Linked DNA regions of Butyrivibrio fibrisolvens. The protein of the gene in region 1 interacts with the protein of each later gene in a pairwise test. Links are inferred from orthologs where the notes say so. Each region holds a gene or a part of one and is shown on either strand. Other genes may lie near its edges. The genes, in order: nadE and dnaA.

Evidence for each region.
Region 2: the proteins of nadE (region 1) and dnaA interact in binary tests that used the Escherichia coli proteins (3 or more experiments, as listed by UniProt). The link is inferred for Butyrivibrio fibrisolvens from one-to-one orthologs.

Annotation. Positions count from the first base shown.
Region 1 is NZ_CP065800.1:2,424,476-2,440,552, forward strand. What follows is about bases 6,328-9,295. They hold nadE (NAD(+) synthase), read left to right. Parts: upstream 6,328-7,401; coding sequence 7,402-8,190; downstream 8,191-9,295. Other genes in these bases: pncB (nicotinate phosphoribosyltransferase), read left to right, coding at 6,328-7,278; I7804_RS10050 (GTP-binding protein), read left to right, coding at 8,470-9,295. Also shown: I7804_RS10010 (MBL fold metallo-hydrolase), read left to right, coding at 1-565; I7804_RS10015 (ACT domain-containing protein), read left to right, coding at 865-1,137; I7804_RS10020 (PFL family protein), read left to right, coding at 1,298-2,662; I7804_RS10025 (hypothetical protein), read left to right, coding at 3,196-4,047; I7804_RS10030 (NUDIX hydrolase), read left to right, coding at 4,387-5,154; I7804_RS10035 (cysteine hydrolase family protein), read left to right, coding at 5,425-6,000; more of pncB, read left to right, coding at 6,061-6,327; more of I7804_RS10050, read left to right, coding at 9,296-9,810; I7804_RS10055 (GTP-binding protein), read left to right, coding at 9,919-10,869; I7804_RS10060 (CapA family protein), read left to right, coding at 11,126-12,334; I7804_RS10065 (hypothetical protein), read left to right, coding at 12,568-12,825; I7804_RS10070 (LysR family transcriptional regulator), read left to right, coding at 13,374-14,258; rpsT (30S ribosomal protein S20), read right to left, coding at 14,444-14,707; lepA (translation elongation factor 4), read left to right, coding at 15,026-16,077. UniProt on the Escherichia coli protein: Catalyzes the ATP-dependent amidation of deamido-NAD to form NAD. Uses ammonia as a nitrogen source.
Region 2 is NZ_CP065800.1:775,751-791,777, reverse strand. The notes cover bases 1-2,918. They hold dnaA (chromosomal replication initiator protein DnaA), read left to right. Parts: upstream 1-722; coding sequence 723-2,114; downstream 2,115-2,918. Other genes in these bases: dnaN (DNA polymerase III subunit beta), read left to right, coding at 2,387-2,918; rpmH (50S ribosomal protein L34), read right to left, coding at 12-149. Outside these bases: more of dnaN, read left to right, coding at 2,919-3,505; I7804_RS03195 (RNA-binding S4 domain-containing protein), read left to right, coding at 3,707-3,922; DNA replication/repair protein RecF, read left to right, coding at 3,919-5,022; gyrB (DNA topoisomerase (ATP-hydrolyzing) subunit B), read left to right, coding at 5,059-7,008; gyrA (DNA gyrase subunit A), read left to right, coding at 7,117-9,816; I7804_RS03175 (GGDEF domain-containing protein), read right to left, coding at 9,896-11,257; trpD (anthranilate phosphoribosyltransferase), read left to right, coding at 12,232-13,260; indole-3-glycerol phosphate synthase TrpC, read left to right, coding at 13,423-14,325; I7804_RS03160 (phosphoribosylanthranilate isomerase), read left to right, coding at 14,453-15,133; trpB (tryptophan synthase subunit beta), read left to right, coding at 15,258-16,027. UniProt on the Escherichia coli protein: Plays an essential in the initiation and regulation of chromosomal replication. Binds in an ATP-dependent fashion to the origin of replication (oriC) to initiate formation of the DNA replication initiation complex once per cell cycle.

The DNA.
Region 1 (16,077 bases):
AACACAGGGAACTATTCAGGGAATAAGAGAAGCCGACAAGAACGGCGAGATGTTAGATAAAGAGTTCCACGTAATAAGAAGCGACGAGCCCGTTATTCTGGGCGATATAACAATAAATCCAATGAGAATTTCACATGATGCAAGAGAACCTGTAGGATTCAGGATCGCATGCGAAGGAAGGAAATGTGCTGTAGCTACAGACCTTGGCTCCTACGATGACTATATAGTAGGATGTCTTCAGGACATGGATGCACTGCTGCTTGAAGCCAATCATGATGTGAGGATGCTTCAGACAGGACCTTATCCATATCAGCTCAAGATGAGAATCGCAGGAAATCAGGGCCATCTGTCCAATGATATGTCAGGAGAACTTTTATGCAAGCTACTTAATGATCATATGAAAGGTATAGTTCTTGGTCATCTTTCTGACAAGAATAATCTTCCGGAACTGGCATATGAGACAGTAAGACTTGCGATAGATATGGGAGACAATCCATATCATAGCAGCGATATACCGCTTTACGTTGCTAAGAGAAGTGAAGTCTCTCAGGTGATCGAGATCTGATACGATAGGAATTATACTTTGGCAAAACATTTGTAAAAGTATGACTTCTTAAATGTAAATTACAGAAACGCGCATTTACTGCGTGTTTCGTGATTCGATGAATCTGTTGGCAATAGAGCCTTCACCGAAGGTGAACTCAACCTGCTCTATTGCTGCATTTTTGAATCTTTGATTCAAAAATGTATAGTTCTGAATGATCTAAACAAGTTAAAAAACAGAGAATTCTGCGAGTAATAAAACGAGAGTATTGAAAACCTAAAACAGCATATTTATATATGTAATATAAAGGAGAAGCAGTCATGAAAAGAGCAATTATAACTGTAGTCGGCAAAGATACCGTGGGCATTATCGCCAGAGTATGTACTTATCTGGCTTCTGAGAAGGTCAACATTCTCGATATCTCACAGACGATCGTGTCGGGGTATTTTAATATGATGATGATCGTTGATGTAACAGGTCTTGATGCTGAGTTTGGAAAGATCGAAGAAGAACTTTCAAAGGTCGGAGATGAGATGGGCGTTGTGATCAAAATGCAGCGCGAAGATATATTTGATTCAATGCATAGGATATAAGGCACTTAGAAATACATCCATGTATTTCTAGGCAAGTGCTGATTACATCCTGTAATCTTGGTACTTAGAAGTGCATCCATGCACTTCTGGACAAGTACTGATTACTTCCTGTAATCAGGCACTTAGAAATACATCCCCCGCCATATGAGAAAGGACGCACATGATTAATATTAGAGAAGTTTCTGAAACTAATGACATGATAGAAAAAGAGAACCTTGATGTCCGCACTATCACCATGGGCATAAGCCTTCTCGATTGTATAGACTCTGATCTTGATAAGCTCTGCGAGAAGATCCATGACAAGATCTATAACAGCGCCAAGGATCTTGTTGCTACCGGTGAGCAGATTTCCAAGGAGTTTGGAATTCCGATCGTTAATAAGAGAATATCCATAACCCCTATAGCCATCGTGGGCGGAGCTGCCTGCAAGACTTCAGAGGATTTTGTAAAGATTGCTAAGACACTTGATAAGGTAGCACATGAAGTTGGAGTTAACTTTATCGGCGGATATTCTGCGCTTGTAAGCAAGGGTATGACCAAGGCTGATGAGCTTCTTATAAGATCTATCCCACAGGCTCTTTCACAGACTGAGCTTATCTGCAGTTCTGTTAATGTTGGTTCTACCAAGACAGGTATCAATATGGATGCTGTCCGCCTTATGGGAGAGATGGTCCTTGAGACAGCCAAAGCTTCTGAGCACATTGAAGTTAACGGTTGTGCCAAGCTTGTAGTATTCTGTAATGCTCCTGATGACAATCCATTCATGGCAGGCGCTTTCCACGGCGTAACAGAAGCTGATAGGATCATCAATGTCGGCGTATCAGGTCCCGGTGTTGTTAAGACAGCTCTTTCCAAGGTTCGCGGAGAGAATTTTGAAGTACTGTGTGAGACCATCAAGAAGACTGCATTCAAGGTTACAAGAGTAGGTCAGCTTGTAGCTAGAGAAGCTTCCAGGAGACTTGGAGTTCCATTTGGAATCGTAGATCTGTCTCTTGCACCGACTCCTGCTATTGGAGATTCTGTAGCGGATATCCTGTGCGAGATAGGCCTTGAGCACGCCGGTGCTCCCGGAACAACAGCAGCGCTTGCACTTCTTAACGATCAGGTCAAAAAAGGCGGCGTAATGGCATCTTCTTATGTAGGCGGTCTTTCAGGTGCTTTCATCCCTGTAAGTGAAGATCAGGGTATGATCGATGCTGTAGAAGCCGGTGCTCTTACTCTTGAGAAGCTTGAAGCCATGACCTGCGTATGCTCTGTAGGTCTTGATATGATCGCAATCCCCGGAGATACTAAGGCTACAACTATTGCAGGTATCATTGCGGATGAGATGGCTATCGGTATGATCAATCAGAAGACAACAGCTGTAAGACTTATCCCTTGCATTGGCAAGAAAGTTGGTGACAGCGTAGAATTTGGCGGACTTTTAGGACATGCTCCTATAATGCCCGTTAATCAGTTCGATTGCAGCGCATTTGTAAACAGAGGCGGTAGGATACCTGCACCTGTTCATTCATTCAAGAACTAATATAATAAAGACTATGAGTTAACCCGTCACTTATAGTAACGGCTTAAGAATATGCACTTTGCCAGTCATCAAATGCCAATAATCAAATGCCAGTAATTAAATGCCAGCCTTAGATAACTGGCATTAGATAATTGGCATAAGGCATTTTCTAAAGTCGTTTACTATAGCTGTGGCGGGTTGTTTTTAAGAATCTAGGTATATAACCATTATTTTTAAGGAAGAATGTATCACGTTCATAAGTGACATTCGGTAATAATATACAAAAGCACATTTAGTAAATTGTGCATATTTCAATATAAAAAGTAATATGATAATAATCATGATATCGTGGCCTCCCAAAAAGGAGTCACGATTTTTGCTTTAGAATTATTCCTAACTTTATTTGGTAAAAATCGGGAATATTTCTACAGAATTATCGTTGCATAGAGCTGTATTTTACTTTATATTGAATAAGATGCGTTAAAATGCGGATGGGGATCTGCACAGGCGTCAACTAAAGGAATTATAGACATTTTCAGGGAGGAGCTTTTTCCATGAATCTTACAGAATCATTTAAAGTTATTCGCAAAAATGACGCGGATAAAATGGCTGATTTTTTTGTTAAAAATAATAACGTTGCCAACCTTATCCTGCAGGAGATGAACTGCACAGAGACCAAGGAGAGCGTTGCACAAATGACAGGAAGTATCTTTGATCTCGTATCTGTTATGCAGAGCGTCAGATCTATGGAGTCCGGAACCTACATCCGTATGGTTGCCAAGTATATCCGTACTCATGGCAAGTACAACTTCCCTGCTTTATATAATCTTGGCATGATTCTTGATAATAATCTTAAGATGGCTTATGTTCGCGATAACTGGGATAAGCTTGCTGTTAAGAATCCAAGAGCTTTTGCAGCTATGGAGCGTGCTTATGAAGAACTTAAGAGAAGAGCCAAGGACTACTCTATGAGAGGCTTTTATTGCGAGCTTCAGTGCGACTTTGTTACAAGCTGGACCAATGGCAAGCCATCATACAGACACGAGAGAATCTGTGATTTCTATTCTCATAAATATGATGAAGAGAGAATGATCGATTCTAATCCTGAGCTTATTAAATGGGCTCTTCTTAAGCTATATGAGGGATATTTCATAACTTTCTCACTTCTTGCCTACAGCTATCAGACCAAGGCAAGTGAAGTGCTTACACTTGGATACCGCTATGGAATCATGTATGAGATGGTCAATAACTTTGGAGGCCATTCTATCACATGTCTTCTTCCTGATCTTGGACCGGAAGTTCATCAGATTGAAGGTGACAGATATCTTGCACTTTGCTGCCCTAAGGAAGCAAGAGAGGGAACTGTAAAGTGCATGGATGCTTTCCATCCGGTATTTGAGGGATGATCTGATTTTTCTTTTGTCCAAAGATATAAAGCCACGCGCTAAGAACGTATGATACCTACTTCGTTCGAGGCGGCGTGGCTTTTTTGCGCAGTTACTGCCTTTATGCTGAAGCCATGCATTTCTGGACATGCTTTAATTACGTCCTGTAATTTCGCATGGTTTATATTAGCTGGTTTTAGTTCAAAAAGTCATATTGACAATTTAAATAGTCAAAATGACTATATAATAAACAAGCAATACTCCTCTTTTTTGTACAATATTCACTCTTGCATCATATGGTCAAATAGACTATATTTAATATAGTCAAAGCGACCATATGAAATATCGAAGGAGGAACTGATGTACAAGCCGGAATCGATAGAAGAAGAGGAATTTTTAAAAAAGTATAACCCGGACAAATATAAGAAGCCGTCGATCACAACAGATATAGTAGTCTTCACAATGTCTGAGGACAAGAAGCTATGTATACTTCTGATAAAAAGAGGCACTTATCCATACAAAGATCACTGGGCGCTTCCGGGAGGCTTTATAAACATGGATGAGTCCATAGACCAGTCTGCAGCAAGTAAGCTTTATGAAGAGACCGGGGCAAACGGCTTTCCGATTGTACAGTTTGGATCTTTTGGAGATGTAGACAGGGATCCAAGGATGAGAGTAGTATCGATTTCTTATATGGCTTTCGTTCCCAATAAGAGCCTTGAAGTTGTTGCAGGAGACAAGGAAGCAGATGCAGATGTATTTGAAGTTAGGAAAGAGTGCGATGACAAAGGTACTGAGAAACTTTATCTTGTCAGAGATTATTTTTCCATATCAGAGGAACAACTTGCATTTGACCATGCTACAATAATAAAGACTGCGCTTGAAAGACTTGCAGGTAGGATTGAATATACACAGGATGCATTTTCACTGCTGCAGGATGATAAGTCTTTTACTATACACGAACTTAAGAGTATACATGAGGCAGTGCTGTTCAAGTCACTAGATACAGCCAATTTCAGGCGAGAGTTTATTAAGAAGTATGTGGATACAGGGATAGTCGTACCTACAGGCAAGACAAGTAATAAGTATTCTGCAAGGGCAGCGCAGCTGTACTGCAAAGTCAGATGACTCTGTAGTGTATTAAAAGGATTATAGAATAGTGTACTGGCTCATTTATATTTAATCAAATATGAACGAGTCAGCACACTAGAAGAATAAAGTTTGAAAGTGTTCCACTTTCAAACCCGAATTGGTGTCGCGAGCTCCACCAATGTCGAACCATTAGTCACTCGCTTTGCTCGTGACATGAGGTTAAAAATAAACAAATAGTATTTACTCAAGGCTTGAAAGCTTTGTGAGCGATATATACTAATGAGAAGTTTAAAGGAGGATGGAAATATGAGTAAGAATGGCGGAAAGAAGATTATAGTTATTGTAGACATGCAGAACGATTTCATTGATGGGGCACTTGGAAGTAAGGAAGCTCCCAAGATCGTAGATGGCTGTGTCAAGAAAGTCGCAAAAGCGTACGAGGACGGGGATGAGGTTATTTTTACAAGAGATACTCACTATGATGATACATATATGTCTTCGGAAGAGGGAGCTAACCTTCCGGTACCACACTGCATAGAGGATTCTTATGGATGGAATATCGCATCTGCTTTTGGCAACTACACATCCAATGCTATAAGGCTCAACAAGGAGACCTTCGGAAGTGTACAGCTGGGCCAGAGAATCGCTGAGATGTGCTCAAGGGACAAGACTATAGAGAGCGTAGAACTTTGCGGACTGTGCACAGATATATGCGTTATCAGCAATGCACTTTTGGTCAAGGCATTTAATCCCAATCTTCCTATATATGTAGATGCAGCCTGCAGTGCAGGTGTAACTCCTGAAAGTCATGATACAGCGATCAAAGCAATGGAAGCTTGTCAGATTCACATCCTTAACAAGGGACAGGAACCTTGGAGATAAGTAGTTATACATAACAAGACAAAACTATAATAATGGGTTACCAAAAAGGAGAAAAAAGGTATGTTAGAACAGATAATCACAAGTTTATTGGAAACAGATCTTTACAAATTCAGCATGGGACAGGCAATCTATCACCAGTTCCCAAGTTATACGACAACATGGACTTTTAAGTGCAGAAACAAGGATGTGCATTTTACAGATGAAATGGTAGAAGAGATCAAAAGGCAGCTTCGTTTGTACTGCGATCTTAGATTTAACGAGGATGAGCTTGAATATCTTAGAAGCATCAAGTGGATCCAGAATTCCTATGTAGACTTCCTTAGATTATGGCAGCCAAGATTCGAGGACTTTACCATCACGACTGATGCTGAGTGCGGTCTTGGCATCGAAACAAGCGGAACCTGGCTCAATACCTCAATGTATGAGATTCCTACACTTGCAATCGTCAATGAAGTATACTTCCGTATGCAGTATGACTATGATGATCTTCTTGAATCTTTCAAAGAAAGACTTGATAAGAAGTTTGAGGATGTTCGCTCAAATCGTTACAATCTTGGAACTTTCTCTGAATTCGGTCTTAGAAGAAGACTTTCAAGACAGGCTCAGGAGCTTGCTGTTGAGAAGTTCTCTCACCTTCATGATGGAAAAGATACACAGTGCAAGAGTAATTTTATAGGTACATCAAATGTATATCTTGCAATGAAGTTTGGTATCACACCTGTAGGAACAATGGCTCATGAGTGGATCATGTGCACAGGCCAGGGCAATCACAAGCACAATCCTGCATATTCTAACTGGTATGCACTTGATGCCTGGGTTAGGGAGTACGGAGTGCTCAATGGTATAGCTCTTACAGATACTATCACAACAGACTGCTTCCTTAGAGATTTCCAGCTTACATATGCAACACTTTTCAGTGGCGTAAGACACGATTCTGCAGATCCTATTGAATGGGGTGAGAAGATGATAGAGCATTATAAGGCTCTTGATATTGATCCTATGACCAAGACACTTCTTTTCTCAGACAGTCTTAATTTTGAAAAGGCTGCTGCTATTGCAGATCACTTTAAAGGCAAGGCCAAAGTTGCATTTGGAATAGGTACGTATATTGCTAATGATACCAATGTTCCGGCCCTTAACATCGTTATGAAGACAACATTCTGCAATGGTCAGGATGTAGCTAAGCTATCTGATGTAGACGGCAAGGGCATGTGCAAGAATCCTGAATATGTTGACTACTTAAAGCGTAGCATCAAGTGGCGTATGGATCATGAATGATCAATTTATACAATCATCGTTTTACGAAATCCGGAGCTAGTGCGGATTTCTGAAGGTACGTTTAATAAAACAAAAAAGAATTAACGCAAAAAGTCGATGAGTTACCGGCATGGAGGAATATCAATGAGTACAACTGTAACGAAAATAGAACCGGCAGAAGCAATTAATCATATCGTAAGCTGGATCAGAGACTACTTTGAACCATTCAAGGACAAGAAGGCTGTAATAGGCATATCCGGAGGAAAAGACTCTACTGTATGTGCAATGCTTCTTGTAAAAGCTCTTGGCAAGGACAGAGTAGTAGCTGTTAAGATGCCTAAAGGTCAGCAGCCTGATATTGATGATTCTGAGATGGTATGTAAGTGCCTTGGAATCACAAACTACACAGTTAATATAAAAGCAGCTGTTGACGGGATGATAGAAGGCCTCAAAGCTGCAGGTGTGGAGCCTACAAGGGATACTCTTACCAACATAGATCCAAGGGTTCGTATGACAACCTTATATGCAGTGGCTCAGAGCCTTCCAAGTGGCGGACTTGTTACCAATACCTGCAATCTTTCTGAGAATTATGTAGGATATTCTACCAAGTTCGGTGATCATGCCGGTGATTTTAGCATACTTCATGCTTTTGCAGTTAGAGAAGTCATAGAGATGGGACTTATCTTGTGCAAAGAATTCGGAGTGCCTGAGACTCTTATAAGGAAGGCTCCTTCTGACGGCCTGTGTGGTAAGACAGACGAGGATAATCTTGGATTCACCTACGCTGCGCTTGACAGCTATATCCTTGATGGAGAAGAGCCTGAAGGCGAGATCCTTGATAAGATCCAGCGTAAGTACAGAGCTAATCTTCATAAGCTTACAGAAATGCCGCATCCATATCCTGAAAGAGCTAAGGCTGCTGTATTTAAATAAAGGGTTCAAATTTTGTGAAAATATAACACACAAAGATCATCGTAATCATCCAATGATCTTTGTGTGTTTTTATTGCTTGTAGCGATAATTATGTACAATAAAATAAAGGCTTTGTTTAGATTTTTTTAAGCTTAAGCTTATTGACTATGGCTAACATGAGGAATAAAATTGGTGTTGTTGCAAAAGATTTGCAATTACAATGTGAACAACTTATTACTTAAATCTCCCAAGCGGGAAGAACCTAGTAAATTATAATTCAGAAAGAAGGTTGAATATATTATGACAAAGGTAGACATTATCTCTGGTTTCCTTGGAGCAGGTAAGACAACTCTTATCAAGAAGCTCCTTGCAGAAGCTCTTTCAGGCACTAAGACAGTTCTTATAGAGAATGAGTTTGGTGAAGTTGGCGTAGATGGCGGATTCCTTCAGCAGGCAGGAATCGAGATCCGCGAGATGAACGCAGGTTGTATCTGCTGCTCACTTGTTGGTGACTTCGATACTAACCTTACAGAGATCATGAATAAGTACTCACCGGAGCGCATCCTTATCGAGCCTTCAGGAGTTGGTAAGCTTTCTGATGTTGCTGAAGCTATTAAGAATGTTACTGAGAAGTTCCCTGATATGATGCTCAACAGCGCTGTAACAGTTGTAGATGTTACTAAAGCTAAGGTTTATATCAAGAATTTTGGTGAGTTCTTCACTAACCAGATTGAAAGCGCCGGCACTATCATCCTCACACGTACAGATAAGGCTGATGATGCCAAGATCGAAGAGGTTGTAGAGCTTATCCGTACTCTTAACAAGAAGGCTACTATCATCACAACTCCTCTTTCAGAGCTTGATGGCAAGGAGATTCTCGATACATTCGAAGGTAATCATGACCTGGAAAAAGAGCTCCTTGAAGAGATGATGAGACAGCATGATGACGACGATGATGAAGACGAGCACGAGCATCACCACCATCACCACGATGATGACGATGATGAAGACGAGCATGAGCATCACCACCATCACCATGATGACGACGATGATGAAGATGAGCATGAGCATCACCACCATCATCACGATGACGATGATGAAGACGAGCACGAGCATCACCACCATCACCACGATGACGATGATGAAGACGAGCATGAGCATCACCACCATCACCACGACGATGATGAAGACGAGCACGAACATCATCACCATCACCATGATGACGATGATGAAGATGAGCATGAACATCATCACCACCATCATCATGAAGCAGAGGCTGATGAAGAGGGCGTTGTGGTTCATCACACCGATGCTCACCACCATCACCACCATCATCACCACCACGGCGGACACGATGCTGACGAGGTATTCCAGAGCTGGGCTCTTGAAACTCCTGTTAAGTACTCAAAAGCCGACATCGAGACAATGCTTGATAAGCTCTCCGATGATGAGAAGTATGGCGTAGTACTTCGCTCTAAAGGCATGGTTGAAGATGCTGATGGCAAGTGGATCGAGTTTGATTATGTTCCTGATGAGACACAGATCCGTGAAGGTCATGCTGATGTAACAGGCAAGATCGTAGTCATCGGTTCTGGCCTTAAGGAAGATGCTCTTGAGAATCTTTTCCGCAGGAGAGGATAAGGAATGCCAGGCTTATAGAAACCTTAAGAAGATTTCTATTCTATGGAATGATTCAAATATTATTATAGCGAGGTAGTTCGCGTGTTTGGAATGAAAGGGAAAGTTAAAATGAAACCCGTTTATATAATCAATGGCTTTTTGGATAGCGGTAAGACAGATTTCTTCCGTTATACAATTGCACAGCCATATTTTCGCAGTAATGGTCTTACTCTTATCATCGTATGTGAAGAGGGTGAGAACGACTATGAGGAGAAACTCCTTAAGTCTACCAATTCTGTAAAAGTTGTAGTAGAAGATGAGTCGGATTTTACTGTTGCCAAGCTTCAGAGCTTTGAGAACAAGTATAATCCTGAGCGTGTTCTTATCGAGTTCAATGGAATGTGGGATCCCAGAGCTATCCATCTTCCCAAGAACTGGAATATTGAGCAGCAGATTACTATGGTCAACTGTTCTACATTTGAGATGTACTATACTAACATGAAGTCCATGCTCGTAGAGCAGATCAGAAAGAGCGATATGATCCTCTTTAACAGATGTGACGGCTTCAATGAAAAGCTCCCTGCATTTAAGAGAAATGTAAAAGCTGTTAATCAGCAGGCTGAAGTTATATTTGAGGACAGAAACGGCGAAGTTGATGTAACTCTTGATGAGGATCTTCCATTTGATCTTAAGGCAGATCCGATAGAACTTAATAACTACGGTTATGGGATGTTCTATCTTGATGCACTTGAACATGCAGATCGTTATAAAGGCAAGAAAGTCAGATTTAAAGCCCTTGTAGCTAAGCCCAAGGATCTTCCTAAGGGAAGATTCGTGCCAGGCCGTCTGTCTATGAACTGCTGTGCACAGGATATGCAGTTCCTTGGTTTTGCCTGTGATTATGACAAGACTGATGAGCTTAATGAGAAGGACTGGGTAGAAGTTACTGCAGAAGTTGGCAAAGAGTTTGTTAAGGAATACAACGGAGAAGGACCTGTACTTAAGGCTGTATCCGTAGTTCCTACAACAGAGCCGTCCAATCCTGTTGTAGACTTTACACAGCCGATATTATCTGATTGATCTTGTAATATAAAAATTAAAACCACCCATTTACATAAAAAGACTCCGCTCCCCTTGTTATCACAGCTCCAAGGGGATGGAGTCTTTTTTAGTGGAAAGATTGATAATAAAAACTTCAAATGCCATGCTGATGAATTTAATAACTGAAAGATAAATGAAGTAGTATGAAGGTCGGTATTCTTGTTATAATAATTAGTAATTAGTATTGTAGCGGGGGATACGATGAATTGAACTTGAGCCTTTATATAAAAGTAAAATGATAAGAAAGAATAAAATGATGAGAAAAAATGAAATGACAAGAAGAGCAGCATCTTGCGTACTTGCAGGTTTACTGCTGCTTACAGCTTGTGGGACTACACCTAAAGAATTATCTGCCATAAGTAGTGGTGCTTCTAAATCTGATATTGTGGATGTTACAAATAGTACAGATGATGCCAATAGTGCAAATGGCGAATTGCCTGAAGCTTTGGCTATGGCTGATGATAAGGCACAACAGCCTTTTAGCTATACCCTTTGCTTTGCAGGAGATATTAACTTCGATGATACCTGGTCCAATATGGTCTATTATCATAACCATGGCGACAACATCTATAACTGCATTGATGAAGACTTTATAAATGAGATGAACGCCGCAGATATCATGTGGATCAATAACGAGTTCACCTATTCATATGGTGGAACGCCCATGCCCGGTAAGGCATATACCTTTAGGGCAGATCCTGATAATGTTAGTATACTAAGTCAGCTGGGAGTAGATATAGTGGGTCTTGCCAATAATCATGTATATGACTATGGAGAAGAGGCTTTCCTTGATACGCTTGTAACACTTGATAATGCAGGTATCCCGTATGTGGGAGCAGGCCGCAATATAGACGAAGCATCAAGCCCTGTATATATGCAGCTTGGTGATCTGACGATAGCATATGTTGCTGCATCAAGAGCTGAGAAGAATAAGATGACTCCGGAAGCAACTGCAACTACGCCAGGGATCCTTCGCTGCTATGATCCGGAGAAGTTTATCGCTGAGATTCAGGAGGCTTCTGAGAATGCAGACTTTGTAATAGCGCTTCCTCACTGGGGGACGGAGTACTCTACAACTTTAGAGAAGGCTCAGACATCAACTGCCCGTGAATATATAGATGCAGGCGCAGATGTTATAATAGGCGCGCATTCTCACTGCCTTCAGGGTATGGAATACTATAACGGCGCGCTTGTAGCCTATTCTCTTGGCAATTACTGGTTCAATGAGAAGACCCTTGATACAATGCTCCTTGAAGTTGAGATATCCGGAACAGGCAGTACTATTGAGAGCGTGGAAGTGCAGATCATCCCCGGAACGCAGTCTGGATGGGTCACAACAGCTGCTGATACTCCTGAAGAAAAAGAACGTATCTATACCTATATGGAGTCGATATCCATAGATGTTGAGGTGGATGAGAATGGATATGTTCATCCATTGTCATAATACCGGAAATCGCTATTTGGGGACTTGTGGAGAAATAGTGTACTGGCTCATTTTTATTTGATCAAATGTGAACGAGTCAGCACACTAGACAAGCATCTAGTATGGTGATATATTATATGTAGTAATGAAAACTACATCAGAAAGTAATCGAAAACTTTCATGCAAATTAATTTTACAAAATGTATCGCCATAATATTGGTGTGATAATTCATAGTCGTAGGAGGGAGCAGAGTATGACAACAAACGAGCTGAAAGAGTTTTTTAAGGAACATCTTGTACCTAAGAAACTTTATAAGATTGGCGGAGAACACAAGAACCGCATCTGTATAGAACAGGTTTCTGACGGATGGGATGTGTTCTTTAAAGATAAGAAGCAGAAGATCGGCCTCATGCACTTTGGCGATGAGAATTCTGCCTGCAATGTTATGATGAACGAGATCCGTAAGCTTATGGAATCTGTCTACGGGATCACATGGGCTAGAACAGTTTGATATTCAATTGATTTCCGCATAATAAAAAGGTTGCCTTATATAACGAGAAGGCAACCTTTTTATTATGTGAGGACTATTAATTCCTTGAGGAGACCCAGAAGTCTGATTACTATGGGTGTTAGAGGGGGCTTTAGATTCATGCACCATTAGATAGCACTGCGATCCAGCTTATAAACTTCTTCAAGGAAACTTTCGATTTTTCTGAGTAATTTTTTCATGATCAAAATCCTCCTTTTTTATACATGGTAGTTACAACTTCAGTAGTTACAACTATTAAAACTTCTCTTTACGATTTTATGATAACATCAGCAGAAGCTATTGTATAATACATATATTAGTGGTATAGATATACTTATAAGGTATGGCTGGTACCTTGATGATGTATTATAGATTTATGATCAGATTACAAGAAAATGGGCTGATACACTACTAATAAAACCAAAGGTAAATCCATAGTTGTTGGGATTTTATGACAATGAAGAGATATTTGAGTTGATATTACCAAGTTAAGCGGTAATATATATGATATTCTGATCGAGGGAGAATATATGGAACTTAGGCATATCAGATATTTTCTAACAGTAGTAGAAGAGGGAAGCTTTACTAAAGCGGCAGAGAAGCTCAGTATAGCTCAGCCTCCTTTAAGCCGCCAGATACGTGATCTGGAAGAAGAGCTTAACACCAGACTTTTTGTCCGTAAGGCAAGGGGACTTACCCTTACAGAATCCGGAGAGAAGTTCCTTCAATATGCGCGCAGGATAAGGCAATTAGCTGACCAGTCTGTTGAGGATATCATCAACATGCGAGACGGCTTAACAGGAAGGCTCTACCTTGCTACTGTAGAAGGGCGTGCTCCTAGCCTTATAGCGGAATGGATATCTGCTTTTAAAGATAAGAACCCGCTTGTTGAGTACGAAGTTTGGAATGGTAACTCTGATGATGTTATAAAAAGGGTCCTATCAGGACTTAATGAAGTTGGTATTATAACGCTTCCTTATGATGAGGAAGGTCTTGATGGAAGACTTATATATGAAGAGCCCTGGGTTGCGATCATCCCAAAAGATCACCCTCTTGCAAAAGACAAGGGAGATACCATAGAACTTAGAAAACTTGCGCCTTATGATCTTATCATACCCTCAAGGCGGTCTCGAAGGAAAGAAATAGAGAACTGGTTCGCGCCTCTTGGATGTGAACCTAAGATAATCTGCAGGATGGCGCATATGCTAAATGCCTATGAACTTACAGCAAAAGGACTTGGAATAGCCATATACCCGGCATCCGCGGCAAGGTATGTGAATAAAGGAGTCGTGATAAAGAAGATAGTAGATCCGGATGTGACAGTTGGCTATGTCCTTGTCAAAAATGCCAATAGTGATCTGTCTATGGTCGCTAAACAGTTCTGGGATATGGTCATTGATTCCCAAGGAAAGTAGTTAAGCTAAGAGCGGCTATGAATAACATATTGGTAAGAATAAAGGTTAAAAATGTCAGAAAAGATCAAAATCTTTCTCGACAGCAACTTGCTGATAGATGTGGTATGTCAAACATTTAGAAGAAAAAAGACTCAATCATCAGAGGGGATGATTGAGTCTTTTGAAATTCAATATCTATAAAGCTATTAGTTCATCTTGTTAACAGCCTGAGCAAGACGAGAAACTTTACGAGAAGCTGTGTTCTTCTTGAATACGCCCTTAGACTCAGCCTTGTCGATAGCAGATGTAGCATTAACAAGAGCCTTAGCAGCCTCTTCCTTATTGCCAGCTTCGATAGCAGCTCTTACCTTCTTGATCTCTGTCTTAACAGCAGACTTAACAGCCTGATTACGCTCTGCACGCTTTGCGCTTGTGATAACTCTCTTCTTGGCGGATTTGATATTAGCCATAATTACCTCCGAATAATATAATTCAATTATTGTTTTATTTATAGAGATGAACATCCAGACCGGACACGGACAGCGAATGCTCACATACGGGATATAGTTTAGATTAATTTGAGCCTAATGTCAAGTAAATTGAGGATTTTGCATGGAAATTTTGCTATATCCATGATATATTATAACGTAGCTATTAGGATTTACAACTAAACTTTATAGATTTGGTGCGATTGATTGCCTTGTCAATCCTTTATTTAAGGCATATCGAATGCACCGCCTTAGTTGCAAACCTGCGATATTAATCTTATACATGAAGTGAGGAACTAAATGTCTGCAATAGATCAAAGCAAAATCAGAAATTTCTGTATAGTGGCACATATCGACCATGGTAAATCCACTCTTGCAGATCGTCTTATAGAAAGAACCGGAGTACTGACTCAAAGAGAGATGAGCGCCCAGGTACTTGATAATATGGATATCGAAAGAGAGCGTGGCATCACTATAAAGAGCCAGGCTGTTCGTATGGTATATAAGGCAAATGACGGAGAAGAGTACATCTTCAACATGATAGATACACCAGGTCATGTCGATTTTGGATATGAAGTAAGCAGATCACTTGCTGCCTGTGATGGTGCTGTACTGGTAGTAGATGCTACTCAGGGCGTAGAGGCTCAGACTCTTGCCAATGTGTATCTTGCACTTGATCATGATCTTGACGTATTCCCTGTTATCAACAAAATCGATCTTCCCAGTGCCCAGCCTCAGGAAGTTAAGGATGAGATAGAGGATATCATAGGTATAGAAGCTCAGGATGCGCCCCTTATCTCTGCTAAGAACGGCATAGGTATAGATGACGTCCTTGAAGCAGTAGTTCATAAGATCCCTGCTCCTTCAGGAGATCCTAAGGCTCCTCTTAAGTCTCTTATATTCGATTCTGTATATGATCCCTACAGAGGCGTTATCGTATTTGTAAGGATCAAGGATGGTACTTTGAAAAAAGGCATGAAAGTTAAGTTCATGCAGACAGGTGCCGTAGAAGAGGTTGTAGAAGTAGGTTACTTTGGACCCGGACAGTTCATTCCTTGTGAGGAACTTTCTGCAGGTATGGTTGGCTATTTTACAGCATCTATCAAGAATATTCAGGATACACGTGTTGGTGATACAGTTACATCGGCTGATACGCCATGTGATGAGGCTCTTCCGGGATACAAACAGGTTATGCCTATGGTTTACTGCGGTATCTATCCGGCTGATTCTGCGAGATATCCTGAACTTCGTGATGCCCTTGAGAAGCTCCAGCTCAACGATGCATCTTTGTTCTATGAACCGGAGACATCACAGGCTCTTGGATTTGGTTTTAGATGCGGATTCCTTGGACT
Region 2 (16,027 bases), 1.6 Mb from region 1 along the record:
GTCAAGTATCCTTAAGCGGATAATCTCTTTCTACCTTTAAGTCTTCTGGCAGCCAGCACTTTTCTTCCACCTGGAGTACTCATTCTAGCTCTGAAACCATGTACTCTCTTGCGCTGAAGCTTATGCGGCTGAAATGTCATCTTTGCCATGTCTTATAACACCTCCTTTACCAAAATAATGCACGTCCAAGATCCGGTAATGATAAGGTCTTGGATCTGGAAATAAAATCTGTTTCCCTGACAGGAAAACAGATTCGATAGGTCTGTAATAATTCCTGTGTGGAAAAAATCGTTCTAATTATATATAAAATCATCTTTTTAGTCAAGTATGATTATACGCAAAAATGTCCGTATATTACGGATTTAAAAAATTTGAAAAAAGTTATCCACAAAATAATTATCAATATCTTGTATATAAATTAATTATCCACAGCTAAATATGGATTATGTGGATAACTTGTGTTTTATTTGTTTTTTATCATAAAAATCCACAAATTGTGGAAAAAATGTGGATAAAGTACTTTTTTCAGATGGTAAAAAGTGGTGATGAGTGATTTTATCCACCTTTTTATAGTTGATTTTGTTCTTAACACGGTCAGTGTATAACTTTATAATAAATTTTTTTATCAAAATTTAAAAAGTTATCCACAATCGTGCAAAATTGATGTTTAGGTTTTTTTACGATAAAATTAATTTATTCTACTATTATTAATGGGGGAATCTATGTTATCCGACGAAATCACATCTATCTTAAATGACAGCTGGGATCATATCAAAGATGCCGTTAGAGAAGAATCAGGTATAACAGACATATCTTATCATACCTGGATCGAGCCTTTATCTTTCTATGAATATAACGGCGGCGTTGTTTTTATTCTGATACCTTCTGATAATTCAATCGCCCACAATTACATAACTACGCATTATCAGAACTTCTTTAAGGTGGCTATCTCTGAGCTTATAGGAGAAGCTGTTGATGTTTCCTTCGTCCTTCAAAAGGATGTAAATATTAATAATGAAAAGACATCAACTCCTTCTGCGGAAAAAGAGTCTGTATCCGAGAGCCAGAGCTATGAGAATTCAAATCTTAATCCCAAATACAGATTTGATACTTTTGTAGTCGGATCTAATAACAAGTTCGCTCATTCAGCATCTCTTGCAGTTGCTGAATCTCCGGGAGAAAGCTACAATCCTCTTTTCCTATATGGAGGTCCCGGACTTGGTAAGACTCACCTTATGCATTCCATAGGTCATTTTATCATGGAGCATAATTCATCTGCCAAGGTTCTATATGTAACATCAGAGGCTTTTACCAACGAGGTTATCGAATCAATCCGTTCTGGTAAGCAGGAATCAATGTCCAAGCTTCGTGAGAAATACCGCACGGTTGATGTACTTATGGTAGATGATGTTCAGTTTATCATAGGTAAAGAATCTACGCAGGAGGAGTTCTTCCATACTTTTAATGAGCTCCATCAGGCCGGCAAACAGATAATCCTGTCATCTGACCGTCCCCCTAAGGAGATGGAGACTCTGGAAGAAAGGTTCAGATCCCGTTTTGAGATGGGCCTTATCGCTGATATCCAGGCACCTGACTACGAGACCAGAATGGCTATCCTTCGCAAGAATGCTGAGAATTTTGGCAATCATATAGATGATGAGATCCTTGAATATATAGCAACTAATATTAAGAGCAATATCAGAGAGCTTGAAGGTGCTTTTAATAAGATAATCGCATATTCGCGTCTTAATAATGTGGAGATCAATATTGATAATGTCAAAGAAGCTCTCAGAGATATCATATCTCCTGAAGAAAACAAGATCATAACTCCGCAGCTTATCGTCAATACTGTATGCGAGCAGTACGGCATAAGGATAGATGATGTGGTATCAAGAAAGCGTAACTCTGAGATAGTCCTTCCAAGACAGATCATCATGTATCTGTGCAGGGAGATGACTGATATCTCTTTGGAAGAGATCGGAAGGATCCTTGGCAAAAAAGACCATACTACAGTCATGTCAGGTATAAGCCGTATAAAAGGAAAGCTATCCACAGATGGGGATCTTGTTAAAAATGTGGATATAATCAAAAAGAAACTCGGACCCACATCATAAGATTAAAAAAATTATAGATTAATTGTGAAAAATATACGCTAAATTCACATTGATAAGTCTTATTATCAACAGTCTTTTCGTTGTAAAAAAGCAAGTAAAATTGTATAATAATAAAGGTTTTGCACTTATCAACATTCTATAATAATTAGAATATTATTTTATTCTTTTTCTTTTTATCTGCACCGGAATTCATTCCAAAAGATTTTTTAGGTGGATAAAATTAATACCTACACATATAAACTTTTTATAGACAGAAAGGAAGTATCGGAGCTATGAAATTTGTATGCTCGAAATCAAATCTTGTTAGTGGACTTCAGATTGTTTCCAAGGCAGTGCCTGCAAAGACAACAATGTCTATTCTACAGTGTATATTAATTGACACTACAGAAGGAGTTATAAAGTTCATAGCTAATGATATGGAGCTTGGAATAGAGACTATAGTAGATGGCAATATCCTCGACAGAGGTTATATCGCTATTGATGCCAAGATCTTTTTTGACATCATAAGAAAGCTCCCTGACAATGATGTAACTATCGAATCACAGAATACAGAAGGCAATATTAAAGTTACTATAAGCTGTGAGAAGGCAAAGTTCACTATCCTTGGAAGAAGTGGTGATGACTTCTCATATCTTCCTGCAATTGAGAGGATAGACGGAATCCAGATCTCACAGTATACACTTCGTAATATCATCCTTCAGACTATCTTTTCAATATCTGACAATGATACTAACAAGGTAATGGGTGGTGAGCTCTTCGAAGTAGACGGCAATATGCTCAAGATGGTATCTCTTGACGGACACAGAATCTCTATCAGAAGAGTTGAACTTGCAAGCAGCTATGGTTTTAAGAAAGTTATCGTACCTGGAAAAGCTCTTTCTGAAGTATCAAAGATCCTTACAGATTCTACAGAATCCATCGTAAGTATCTTCTTCACAGATAAGCATGTTCTGTTCGAGTTTGATAAGACTGTAGTTGTATCAAGACTTCTTGAGGGTGAATATTTCAATATCGATCAGATGCTCTCCTCTGATTATGAGACTAAGCTGACGATCAACAGAAGGGAATTCCTTGATTGTATAGATCGTGCTACTCTCCTTGTTAAGGAAGGTGATAAGAGACCTGTTATCATCTCAATTGAGGACGGATTCCTTGAGATGAAGATTAACTCTGCAGTAGGATCCATGGATGAAAAGGTTGATATCGAGAAGCAGGGTAAAGATCTTAAGATCGGTTTCAATCCAAAGTTCCTTATCGATGCTCTTCGTGCAATCGATGATGATAATGTGGATATATATCTGGTTAATCCTAAGGCTCCATGCTTTATCAAGGATGCAGATGCAAGCTACACATATCTGATCCTTCCGGTTAACTTTACAACGGTGGACTGACGTATATAGAAATACATCCATGTATTTCTATACATATACTGACTACATCCTGTAGTCGGTACATAGAAATGCATCCATGCATTTCTATACATGTACTGACTACATCCTGTAGTCGGTACATAGAAATACATCCATGTATTTCTGGACATATACTGACTACATCCTGAAGTCGGTATATAGAAATAAAAATAGAGGTTAGTAATGGATATAGTTAAGTTAAGAGAAACAGATGATTATATAAAGCTCGGACAGGCCCTTAAGAAGGCCGGTTATGAAGAATCAGGAGCTGATGCCAAGGAGGATATCCAGGCAGGTCTTGTAAAGGTCAACGGAGAAGTTGATACAAGACGCGGCAAGAAACTGGTTCCGGGAGATGTTGTTGAATACAGAGGCAGGAGTTTTAAGGTCGAAAGATGATTATTAAAAGGCTGGAGCTTTCAAACTTCAGAAACTACGAAGAACTTCATCTAGACTTTGATAAGGGTACCAATATCCTGTACGGCGACAACGCTCAGGGCAAGACCAATATACTCGAAGCAATATTCATGTCGGCAACGACCAAATCTCACAAGGGATCTAAAGACAGGGAAGTAATCAATTTCCAAAAAGATGAAGCTCATATCAGATCCATAATTGAAAGAGATCATGCAGAATACAGGCTTGATATGCATCTTAGAAAGAGTAAGTCCAAAGGCCTTGCAATAGATGGTCAGAAGCTTAAAAAGGCAGCTGATTATGTTGGAAAGCTGAATGCAGTTTTTTTCTCACCGGAGGATCTTGCAATAGTCAAGAACGGCCCTTCGGAGAGGCGCAGGTTTATAGATCTGGAGCTGTGTCAGCTTGATGAGACATATCTGTACAATCTTACGAGATTCAATAAGCTTCTGGTTCAGCGTAACAAGATGCTCAAAGATATGTATGATCATCCGGAATACAGACCACTTCTGGATGTGCAGGATGATCAGATGATCATGTACGGAACTCAGATAATAAAGGCAAGGCAGCAGTTCATAGAAGATCTGTGCAGCATAATAGAGCCCATACATGACAAGCTTACGGGAGGCCGTGAAAATCTTAAGATCTTCTATGAGCCCAATGTAGCTGCAGACGATTATGAAAGCAAGCTAAAGAAAGTCAAAGACAGAGATCTGTTCCTGAAGCAGACCAGTGTAGGACCGCAGAAGGACGATTTCTCTTTTATTGTTAAGGGAGCATCACAAAACGAAGCTATAGATATCAGGAAATTCGGGTCTCAAGGCCAGCAAAGGACCGCTTCTCTCTCACTAAAATTGTCAGAGATTGAGATCGTCAAAAAGGCTAAAAAGGAAAATCCTGTACTGCTCCTTGATGATGTGCTATCCGAACTCGATTCTAACAGGCAGAACTATCTGCTGGATACAATAGGTGATATACAGACCATAATCACCTGCACAGGTTATGACGAGTTCGTTAATCATAGATTTGAAATAAATAAGCTGTTTAAAGTAGTAAACGGAACTGTTACATCAGAGAACTGATTCCAAAATACAGCAGATAAAAAAAGAGGTTCATAAATGTCTAATAACGAAGAAGTACAGTACGGTGCGGATCAAATCCAGATTCTTGAAGGACTAGAAGCAGTTCGTAAAAGACCTGGTATGTACATTGGAACAACAGCCGCAAGAGGTCTTCATCATCTTGTATATGAGATTGTTGATAACTCAGTTGATGAGGCTCTGGCAGGTGCCTGCGACCATATTGAAGTTACAATAACACCCGGAAATACTATTATCGTAAAAGATAATGGACGTGGTATCCCTACAGGTATCAACCACAAGTCAGGACTTACAGGTGTTGAGGTAGTATTCACTATCCTGCATGCAGGTGGAAAGTTCGGTGGTGGAGGATACAAGGTATCAGGTGGTCTCCACGGCGTAGGCGCGTCAGTAGTAAATGCCCTTTCTGAATGGCTTGAAGTTAAAGTTAAACAGGGCGGCAAGATCTATATGCAGCGTTATGAAAGAGGTCATGTATGCTATCCACTTAAGGAGATAGGAACATGCGAACTTGAAGATACAGGAACATGTGTAGAGTTCAAGCCTGATGCAGAGATATTCAGAGAGACAACAGTATTTGATTACAATGTCCTAAGGCAGAGACTTCGTGAGATGGCTTTCCTTACAAGAGGACTTAAGATATCTCTTACAGATGAGAGAATCCCTGAAGATGCTGAGATCAAGGAGCCAAGAGTTGAGCACTTCCACTACGAAGGTGGTATAAGCGAGTTCGTAGCTTATCTTAATAAGTCCAAGACTCCACTGTATGATCAGATCATGTATTTTGAAGGCGACAAGAACGAAGTACATGTAGAAGTATCTGTTCAGCACAATGATGCCTATAACGAAAGTATCTATACTTTTGTAAACAATATCAATACACCTGAAGGCGGTACACATCTTGAAGGCTTCAAGATAGCTACTACCAAGATCTTCAATGATTATGCCAAGGCACAGAAGCTTGTAAAAGAGACAGACGAGAACCTTACAGGTGAGGATATTCGTGAAGGTATGACAGCTATCATCTCTGTTAAGATAGGTGATCCTCAGTTCGAAGGTCAGACCAAGCAAAAGCTCGGTAACTCCGAAGCAAGAGGAGCTGTAGCTAGTATCGTATCAGAGCAGCTTACATACTTCCTGGAGCAGAATCCTCAGATAGCTAAGACTATCATAGAAAAGGCTGTTCTGGCACAGCGTGCAAGAGATGCTGCCAGAAAGGCAAGAGATCTTACAAGACGTAAGACAGCACTTGACGGACTTGGACTTCCCGGCAAACTTGCAGACTGTTCTGACAAGAATCCTGAGAACTGCGAGATCTTCATCGTTGAGGGTAACTCCGCCGGCGGATCTGCCAAGAATGCAAGAAGCCGTGCAACACAGGCTATCCTTCCTCTTAGAGGAAAGATCCTTAACGTAGAAAAAGCAAGTGTTGACCGTATCTATGGTAATGCCGAGATCAAGACCATGATCACAGCTTTCGGAACAGGTATCCATGAAGATTTTGATATATCCAAGCTTCGCTATGGCAAGATCATCATCATGACTGATGCCGATGTAGACGGTGCTCATATCGCTACACTGATGCTGACATTCCTTTACAGATTCATGCCTGAACTTATCAAGCAGGGCCATGTATATCTGGCTCAGCCGCCGCTTTATAAGCTTGAGAGGAACAAGAAGACCTGGTATGCCTACTCTGATGAAGAGCTTAACAATATCATAGCTCAGGTAGGACGTGACCAGAACAATAAGATCCAGCGTTATAAGGGACTTGGTGAGATGGATGCCGAGCAGCTCTGGGAGACAACTATGAATCCCGAGACCAGAACTCTCCTTCGTGTCAATATGGACGATGATGCAGAGTCAGAACTTGATGTAACATTTACTACTCTTATGGGTGATAAGGTTGAGCCTAGAAGAGAGTTCATAGAAGCAAACGCTAAGTTCGTACAGAACCTGGATATATAAGATATCTGTGAAAATGCATTTGAACCTATGAATCAGAAATCTTGAAGATAATATATAAATTCATGGAATAGATTTATTTTTTCATGAAAAAAGAAAAGGAAAAAAAGAATGGCTGACAATGAAAATCAGAACGGAATAAACGCCGGAAATGATCTTCCAGATGATGTCTTTGATCAGACAGAAGCGACCAATACGACAGATATAACGGAAGTAGATTTAAAGAAGACAATGGAGACATCCTATATAGACTATGCGATGTCTGTTATAGCATCAAGAGCACTTCCTGACGTAAGAGACGGACTTAAGCCTGTTCAAAGGCGTGTGCTCTACTCCATGGTCGAACTCAATAACGGACCTGACAAGCCGCACCGTAAGTGTGCCCGTATCGTCGGTGATACAATGGGTAAATTCCACCCTCATGGCGATACATCCATATACGGAGCGCTGGTATATCTGGCCCAGCCCTGGAACATGAGATACTGTCTCGTAGACGGACACGGTAACTTTGGTTCAGTCGATGGCGACGGACCGGCTGCCATGCGATACACAGAGGCAAGACTTACCAAGATCTCCATGGAGATGGTAGCTGATATTAACAAGGATACAGTAGACTTCGTTCCTAACTTTGATGAAACAGAGAAAGAGCCTGCTGTACTTCCCAGCAGAATACCTAATCTTCTTGTAAACGGAACAACAGGTATTGCTGTAGGTATGGCTACTAATATCCCGCCCCATAACCTTAGAGAAGTTGTAAGAGCTATAAATCTTATGATCGATAATAAGGTCAATGAAGGCAGAGAGACAGAGATAGATGAGCTGCTTCCTATCATCAAGGCACCTGACTATCCTACAGGCGGTATAATCCTTGGAACAAGAGGTGCTGAGGAAGCTTACAGAACAGGACGAGGCAAGGTAATCTGCAGAGCCGTAACAGACATAGAGCCTATGAACGGCGGCAAGAACAGGATCGTCGTAACAGAGCTTCCATACCTTGTAAATAAGGCTAAACTTATCGAGAGAATCGCAGAACTTGTCAAGAACAAGAAGATTGACGGTATCACTGCTCTTCGCGATGAGTCTGATAAGGACGGTATGCGCATAGTTATAGAGCTGCGTCATGATGTTAATGCACAGGTTATGCTCAACAAGCTCTATAAGCATACAGATCTCCAGGCATCTTTTGGTGTTATCATGCTGGCTCTTGTTAATAATGAGCCCAAAATCTTATCACTTGATAAGATGCTCAGATATTATATCCTCCATCAGGAAGATGTAGTAACAAGAAGAACCAAATATGATCTTGGTAAGGCAGAAGAAAGAGATCATATCTTACAGGGTCTGCTTATAGCACTTGATAATATCGATGAAGTAATAAGGATCATCAGAGGAAGTGAAACAGTTCAGATCGCCAAAGAGCAGTTAATGGCTCGTTTCGGACTCTCTGAAGCACAGTCTCAGGCTATCGTAGATATGAGACTTCGTACTCTCACAGGTTTGGAAAGAGACAAGCTTCAGGCTGAGCACGAAGAACTCCTTAAGAAGATCGCTGAACTTAAGGCTATTCTTGCTGATCACAATCTCCTTCTTGGTGTTATCAAAAAAGAGATCACAGAGATTGCTGATAAATACGGCGATGACAGAAAGACACAGATCGGACATGATGAGGCTGAATTCGAAGATGAAGACCTCATCCCGAATGTAAATACAGTAATCGCTCTTACATCTCTTGGTTATATCAAGAGAATGGCTATTGATAACTTCAAAGCTCAGAACAGAGGCGGTCACGGAATCAAGGGTATCAGTACTATTGACGGAGACTATGTAACAGATCTTCTCATGACTACAACACACAACAATGTGATGTTCTTCACATCAACAGGTCGTGTGTATACTATGAAGACCTATAAGATTCCGGAAGCATCCAGAACATCCAGAGGAACAGCTATTGTCAATCTCCTGCAGCTGGGACCTGATGAGAAGATAACAGCTATCATCCCTGTTGGAAGCTTCGAAGAAGAAGACAAGCACCTGTTCATGGTTACTAAGAAAGGAACAGTCAAGAAGACTCCTATCAAGGATTTTGCCAATATCCGTAAGAACGGACTTAGATGCATAAACCTTGAAGAGGATGATGAGCTTATCGAAGTTAAGACTACCAGAAACAGCTCAGATATCTTCCTTGTAACAAAGAACGGAATGTGTATACGCTTTAAAGAGACAGATGTTCGTGCCATGGGCCGTGATGCAATGGGTGTACGTGGTATGATGCTGGACGATGATGATGAGATCATCGGAATGCAGATAGATACTCAGGGTTCTTCTCTTCTTGTAGTATCAGAGAAAGGATACGGTAAGCGTACTAAGCTTGAAGAGTTCAAGACTCAGTACAGAGGCGGTAAAGGACTTAAGTGCTACAGGATCATAGAAAAGACAGGTCGTCTTGTAGGTGTCAAGGCTGTTAACGATGAGCATGAAGTCATGATGATCACTGATCAGGGTACTATCATCCAGCTTAGAATGAGCGATGTATCTATATATAGCCGTATCACATCTGGTGTAAGGCTTATAAAGCTTGATGATGGTGCAAGTGTTGTAAGTATCGCCAAGGTTCGTGAGAAGGTATCAGACGGAAACGTTGAGTATGAAAATATGGACGATGCCATGGAAGATACAGGCGAAGAAGATGTAGTATCATCTGAGGATGATTTTGATGAAGAAGATATGATCGAAGATGAGGATAATATCGAAGAGAAATCAGATGAGGAGTACGGCGACGAATCTGAAGATGATTCAGACGATAACTTCTAAATAGATCATAATACTAAAACAGAGAGATAACTGATAAGTTTATCTCTCTGTTTTTTAGATTCGGAAAGTTTATATGTGATTACATCATGTTCTTCATATTCTTAAGGTTTATATCAGTCTCTTTGAGCATGTCTTCAAATCGTATAGAGCTGCTATACTCGAACTGATTGATAACGAACATAAGATGGATACTGTAAGGCTTATCTTGCTCTGCCATGAGCCTTGCATTTTGCTGTTGCATAGAAGCTCTTAAGTACTCGAGCTTATCTTTTCTATTAGTTATAAGAAGTACAGCAAATTCATTGCCCCTAAGTCTTCCAACAAGGGCTTGTTCACCAAATACGTTATGAAGGACAACAGCTGTTCTTTTTATTGCAAGATTGCCTTCCTGCCTGCCGTAGAGTTCATTGATACTTCTTAGAGTATCAAGATCAACATAAGAGATGATTGCATAGGTTCCCTCTACATAATCCCTTCTCATATAATCGTAGGCGTGAGTGAAGAATCCGCGCCTATTGTACTCACCGGTCATATAGTCTTTTTCACCGAGGCGGTCGAGAATAGAATCGCCCCTTTCGACTTCTACCTGAAGGGATACTATCTCTTCTGCCATATTCTGGAAGATGATATCTTTAAAGGCGCTGTTAATGGCAGAGTGAATGATCTCGAACATAATGTTTTCGAAATTAGGAACCATGAAATTACTATTGATCTTAATAGCCATAACACCATTTTGATTCTCATGGAAATACAGTGTTCTGGCAATCCATCCGCCCGGGTTCAAGGCTTCTTCTGTGGACTCGTCAAGAAGGTTCATGGTATCGACAATAGTTCCACTTGGCAGATCGATATTCTTACCATCATGAAGAAGTCCTTTGACTAGGATCTTCTCTGGCATGATCCAAGGCTCTTTAATAGTATTGGGTATACCATCTCCATACACAAGAATAAATGCATCCTTGATACCTCCAAGCGAAAGAAGTTCCATAATATTAGAATAAACAGGAGTACTGTCCGGAAGTCTGCGAAGAAGCTTTTCAGCTATGATAGACAGCTGTTTCATAGACTCTGCTTCCGAGATCTCTATAGCAGGAACATTGTGATCATTTGAAGGAACAGGAAGTTCACCTGCCGTGACATAATTCTCTATATCAAGGATGGCCTGGTATCCTTGATTTCTATCGTGTTTCATCCAGGGATTGTTGATGGTCTTATTGCCATTAAACTCTGATAAAAGAAGAAATGGAATTTTTTGATCAATAAAGTTTCCAAGAAATACATCCTTGGCATAGTCAGTAATATTAGTTCCAATGCTATCTAAATCTATGAGTAGTCCGTCAAAGTTATCTTCGCTGACATAGTCAAAGATAACAGTCTGCTGATAATCATAATTGTTGTTTTTTTCTTTCTGCTCATCTGAAAGAAAACTTCCGCCGGGCATAATGGTAAGAAGGATTTCTTCTTTTTCTGCGGCGCGGATGGCACCTACGCAGAAGTCACAGATATCTTCTTTTTAAAATCAGATATTAATAGACCTATTCTAAGCATGGCTATACTCCCTTTCTAAGAGCAATGTAACCTGACTGCTGATTAAGAAAAAAGGAACGTGTGGGATGCGACAACGTCCAAGCGCTAAGTATAAGTTTCATATATTTATCGGTTTAATTGGAGTAATACATTATAAGAAACGGTATATTAGAACTATCGAGAAATCATATAAAAGTATAATACGGAATATATAAATCCGTAGTAAACCAGTGTAACAAAAGCATTATAAAATTAATGTACGGTGTAGCGAATTTAATGTTTTTGAATATTATTATATTTTTGATTGACTTTTATTATCGCTGCACTTATACTTTAATTCATTAAAGCAAAACAAATTCAAAACATGACGTAAGAGTCGAAAGGCGCTTTTTGACATCTTACTCATAATATGAGTCAAACCGTTGAACAGGACGAGTACGTATGGCTGTTATTATCAGAGAGCTGCCGGTTGGTGTGAGGCAGTAGTAACGAAATACCGAATGGACCTGTGAGGGCAGCCTGAAAGGGATACCGAGTAGGAGCTGACGGGAACCTGAACCGTTATCAGCCAGGCAGATATGTTGGTCTAGTTGCGATCATAGTGCGATTTAGTGATGTGCAACGAGGATACAAAGTATTTGAAAGAGTGGGTGCGCGGCCGGAAGGTCACGGATCAAAATGGGTGGTACCGCAGAAGCTGTGAATGTAAATTCAAAGCCTTTGTCCCAGTTAAAGTAACTGAGGCAGAGGCTTTTTTTAATAGATAAAAAGAGACGTTTGGGCATGATATAAGGATATTTATATAGATATCATGAAAAGATACATCTCATGCAGCTACTAAAGAAAACCGATGCTTCAAGGATTTTAGTCTAAAATGGAGGATCTAATATGATCAAAGAAGCAATCGCACAGGTAGTAGCAGGTAAGGATCTTGACGCACAGACAGCTAAAGAGGCAATGAGCGAGATGTTTGATGGAACAGCAACTCAGGCTCAGATTGCAGCTTTCATCACAGGGCTTCGTATGAAGGGTGAGACTGTAACTGAGATAACAGCATGTGCCAATGTTATGAGAGAAAAGGGTATCAGAGTTCAGCCAAGTACTGATGTAATGGAGATCGTAGGTACAGGCGGAGATCTTGTTGGAACTTTTAATATATCTACAACTTCTGCATTCGTTATCGCGGCAGCAGGCGTACCTGTAGCTAAGCACGGTAACAGATCTGTGTCTTCCAAGTCAGGTGCTGCCGATGTTCTTGAGCAACTTGGAGCTACAATTACTCTTGAGCCTGATCAGATGATGAAGGTTTTGGATGAAACAGGAATTTGTTTCCTCTTCGCTCAGAAGTACCACTCTTCTATGAAATATGCAGCGCCTGTTCGTAAGGAGCTTGGAATAAGGACTATCTTCAATATCCTCGGACCTCTTACCAATCCGGCAGCAGCCAAGATGCAGGTAATGGGCGTATATGACCAGAAACTCGTAGAACCCCTTGCCCAGGTTCTGTCCAATCTTGGAGTTACAAGAGGCGTCGTAGTGTGTGGAAGCGATGGCATCGATGAAGTTACTCTTACAGGTCCTACAACAGTATGTGAGATAAGAGAAGGTAACCTTCACACCTATGAGCTCTCACCTGAAGTCTTCGGCTTAAAGCTCTGCAAGCTTGAAGACCTGATCGGAGGAACTCCGCAGGAGAACGCCCAGATCACAAGAGATATCCTCTCAGGCAAGGAACAGGGACCAAAGAGAGATGATGTAATCTTAAATGCAGCTCTTGCTATCTACCTCGGAATAGACGGAATATCAATGGCAGAAGCAGTTGTTAAGGCAAAAGAAACTATCGATTCAGGCAAAGCGATAGAAACTCTTGACAGATTCGTAGCTGCAACCAACAAATATGCAGAACTTAGCGCCTGATACAGATTGAAAAATACTCGTAACCTTCCTACTTGGATGGTGCAGTATCACCAAAGGTATTGCACTGTTTAAGTAGGAAGGTCGAGTAATAATAAACTCAGGAAGAAATATGTAATTACAGAAGTAAATCTGTGATTAATAAATCAGGGAAAAGAGATATATATGATACTTGATGATCTCGTGGCAGCTACTAAAAAGCGCCTAATTACAGAAAAAAACGATATACCTTTCGATAAGATGAAAGAGATGGCTCTTAATATAAGGAGCATGGAACTAAATGAATCAAGAGCTGATAAAACAAGAGCGGATAAAACAAGAGCTGATAAAACAAACGAAACGGAATTAAAAGAATCAGAAGCACCAGAAGTAAAAGCATCAAAATCTGTAGCATCAGATTATAGATTCACTAAAGCTCTTGAAGGTCCTGGAATCCACTTTATCTGCGAAGTTAAGAAAGCATCTCCTTCAAAAGGGATAATCGCAGACAACTTCCCTTATATAGATATTGCAAGGGAGTATGAGAATATAGGTGCAGACTGCATCTCAGTACTAACAGAACCTGACTATTTCAAAGGTAATATAAATTATCTAAAAGATATACAGAATGCAGGGGTTACTACTCCCCTACTTAGAAAAGACTTCACCATAGATGAGTACATGATATATCAGGCCAAGGTATACGGGGCATCAGCGATACTCCTTATATGCGCAATCCTTGATGATAAGAAGCTAAAGGAGTATCACGAGCTTGCAACATCACTTGGACTGTCAGTACTAGTTGAAGCGCACGACAAAGAGGAAGTTAGAAGGGCTCTTAACATAGATGCAAGGATCATCGGTGTCAATAACAGGAACCTGAAAGACTTCACAGTAGATCTTGGTAACAGCATAAGGCTTAGAGAGCTGGTCCCTGCTGACAAGATATTCGTAGCAGAAAGCGGCATCAAGACAGAGGCTGATATGATCAAGCTAAGAGATGCAGAAGTAAATGCTGTACTTATAGGCGAGACTATGATGAGAGCTGATGATAAAAGAGGCATGATAAAAAGGCTTAAGGGTATCTAATATCCAGATAAGAAATTACTTAAACAACAAAGATTGTAGAACCAATAATACCTACATCATATTTTTGATACAAATAAAATGGTTTTATTGGATAAGAACAGCAAATAATTATAAAGAGGAAATGGAAATGGTAAAGTTAAAGATCTGCGGTCTTATGACTAAGGAAGACTGCGTAATAATGAACGGATTCAAACCGGATTACTGCGGACTTGTTTTTGCAAACACAAGGCATCATCTTACGGATCAGATGGCAGGGGATATAAGGAATACTCTTGATATCTCAATTCCAACAGTTGGAGTATTTGTAGATGATGATATAGATCATATCGTAGAACTTTATAACAGCGCCATAATCCAGATAATCCAGCTCCACGGGCATGAAGATGCTGCATATATCCAAGAACTAAGAGACAGGATTGACAAGTCCAAGCCTGATAAGAAAAGGCATTATGATGAGTTTGGACCTGGAGCTCCTATCATGAAAGCGATAAGAGTTAAGGACGGATCTGAATTCAAGGATGCTGACAGTCTTCCTGTAGATATGCTGCTACTTGATAATTTTCAGGAGAACCTCCCGGGAGGAACAGGTAAGAGCTTCGAACTCTCCATGATCCCCAAACTTAATAAGCCTTACTTCCTTGCAGGTGGACTATCAGCTGATAACATAACATCAGCTCTTGCACAGTCAAGGCCATATGCCGTTGATGTCTCCTCTTCCATCGAAACAGACGGCCATAAAGACTGGAAAAAGGTTGAGAAACTCATGAGAGTTATAGAGCCTTACAGGCCACAATCACAACTCGTGTGAGTAAAAGGATAAGAAAAGATAATAAGAATATTAATACTAATTCAAACTTTCCACTTGTAGATACTGCATCGTCCGAGTGGGAAGTTTGAATCACCAATTAAAATGATGAAAGGAACAAACATACATGGAAACTAAAGGCAGGTTCGGACAATTTGGCGGCCAGTACATTCCGGAGACTCTCATGAATGCAGTCAAGGAACTGGAAGATGCCTATAACAAATATAAAGACGACCCGGATTTTAACAAGGAGCTGAATGATCTTCTTAATAACTACGCAGGTCGTCCATCACTACTGTATGAAGCCAAGAAGATGACACAGGACCTTGGAGGAGCCAAGATATACCTTAAGCGAGAAGACCTAAACCACACAGGCGCCCACAAGATCAATAACGTACTGGGACAGTGCCTTCTTGCAAAGCGCATGGGCAAGACCAGAGTCATAGCAGAGACAGGCGCAGGTCAGCACGGCGTAGCAACCGCCACTGTTGCTGCTCTCATGGGTCTTGAATGTGAGATCTTCATGGGCAAGCTGGATACAGAGAGGCAGGCCCTTAACGTATACAGGATGAAGCTACTTGGAGCTAAGGTCAATGCTGTAGAGTCAGGAACAGGCACACTCAAGGACGCTGTCAATGCAGCCATGAAAGAATGGAGTACCAGAGTATCAGATACTCACTACGTACTTGGATCAGTAATGGGACCGTATCCGTTCCCTACCATCGTTCGTGATTTTCAGGCAGTTATCTCCAAAGAGATCAAAGCTCAGATGCTGGAAAAAGAGGGAAGACTCCCCGATGCAGTTCTTGCCTGCGTAGGAGGAGGATCCAATGCTATAGGAGCATTCTATGACTTTATAGATGATACAGAAGTTGAGCTTATAGGATGCGAGGCAGC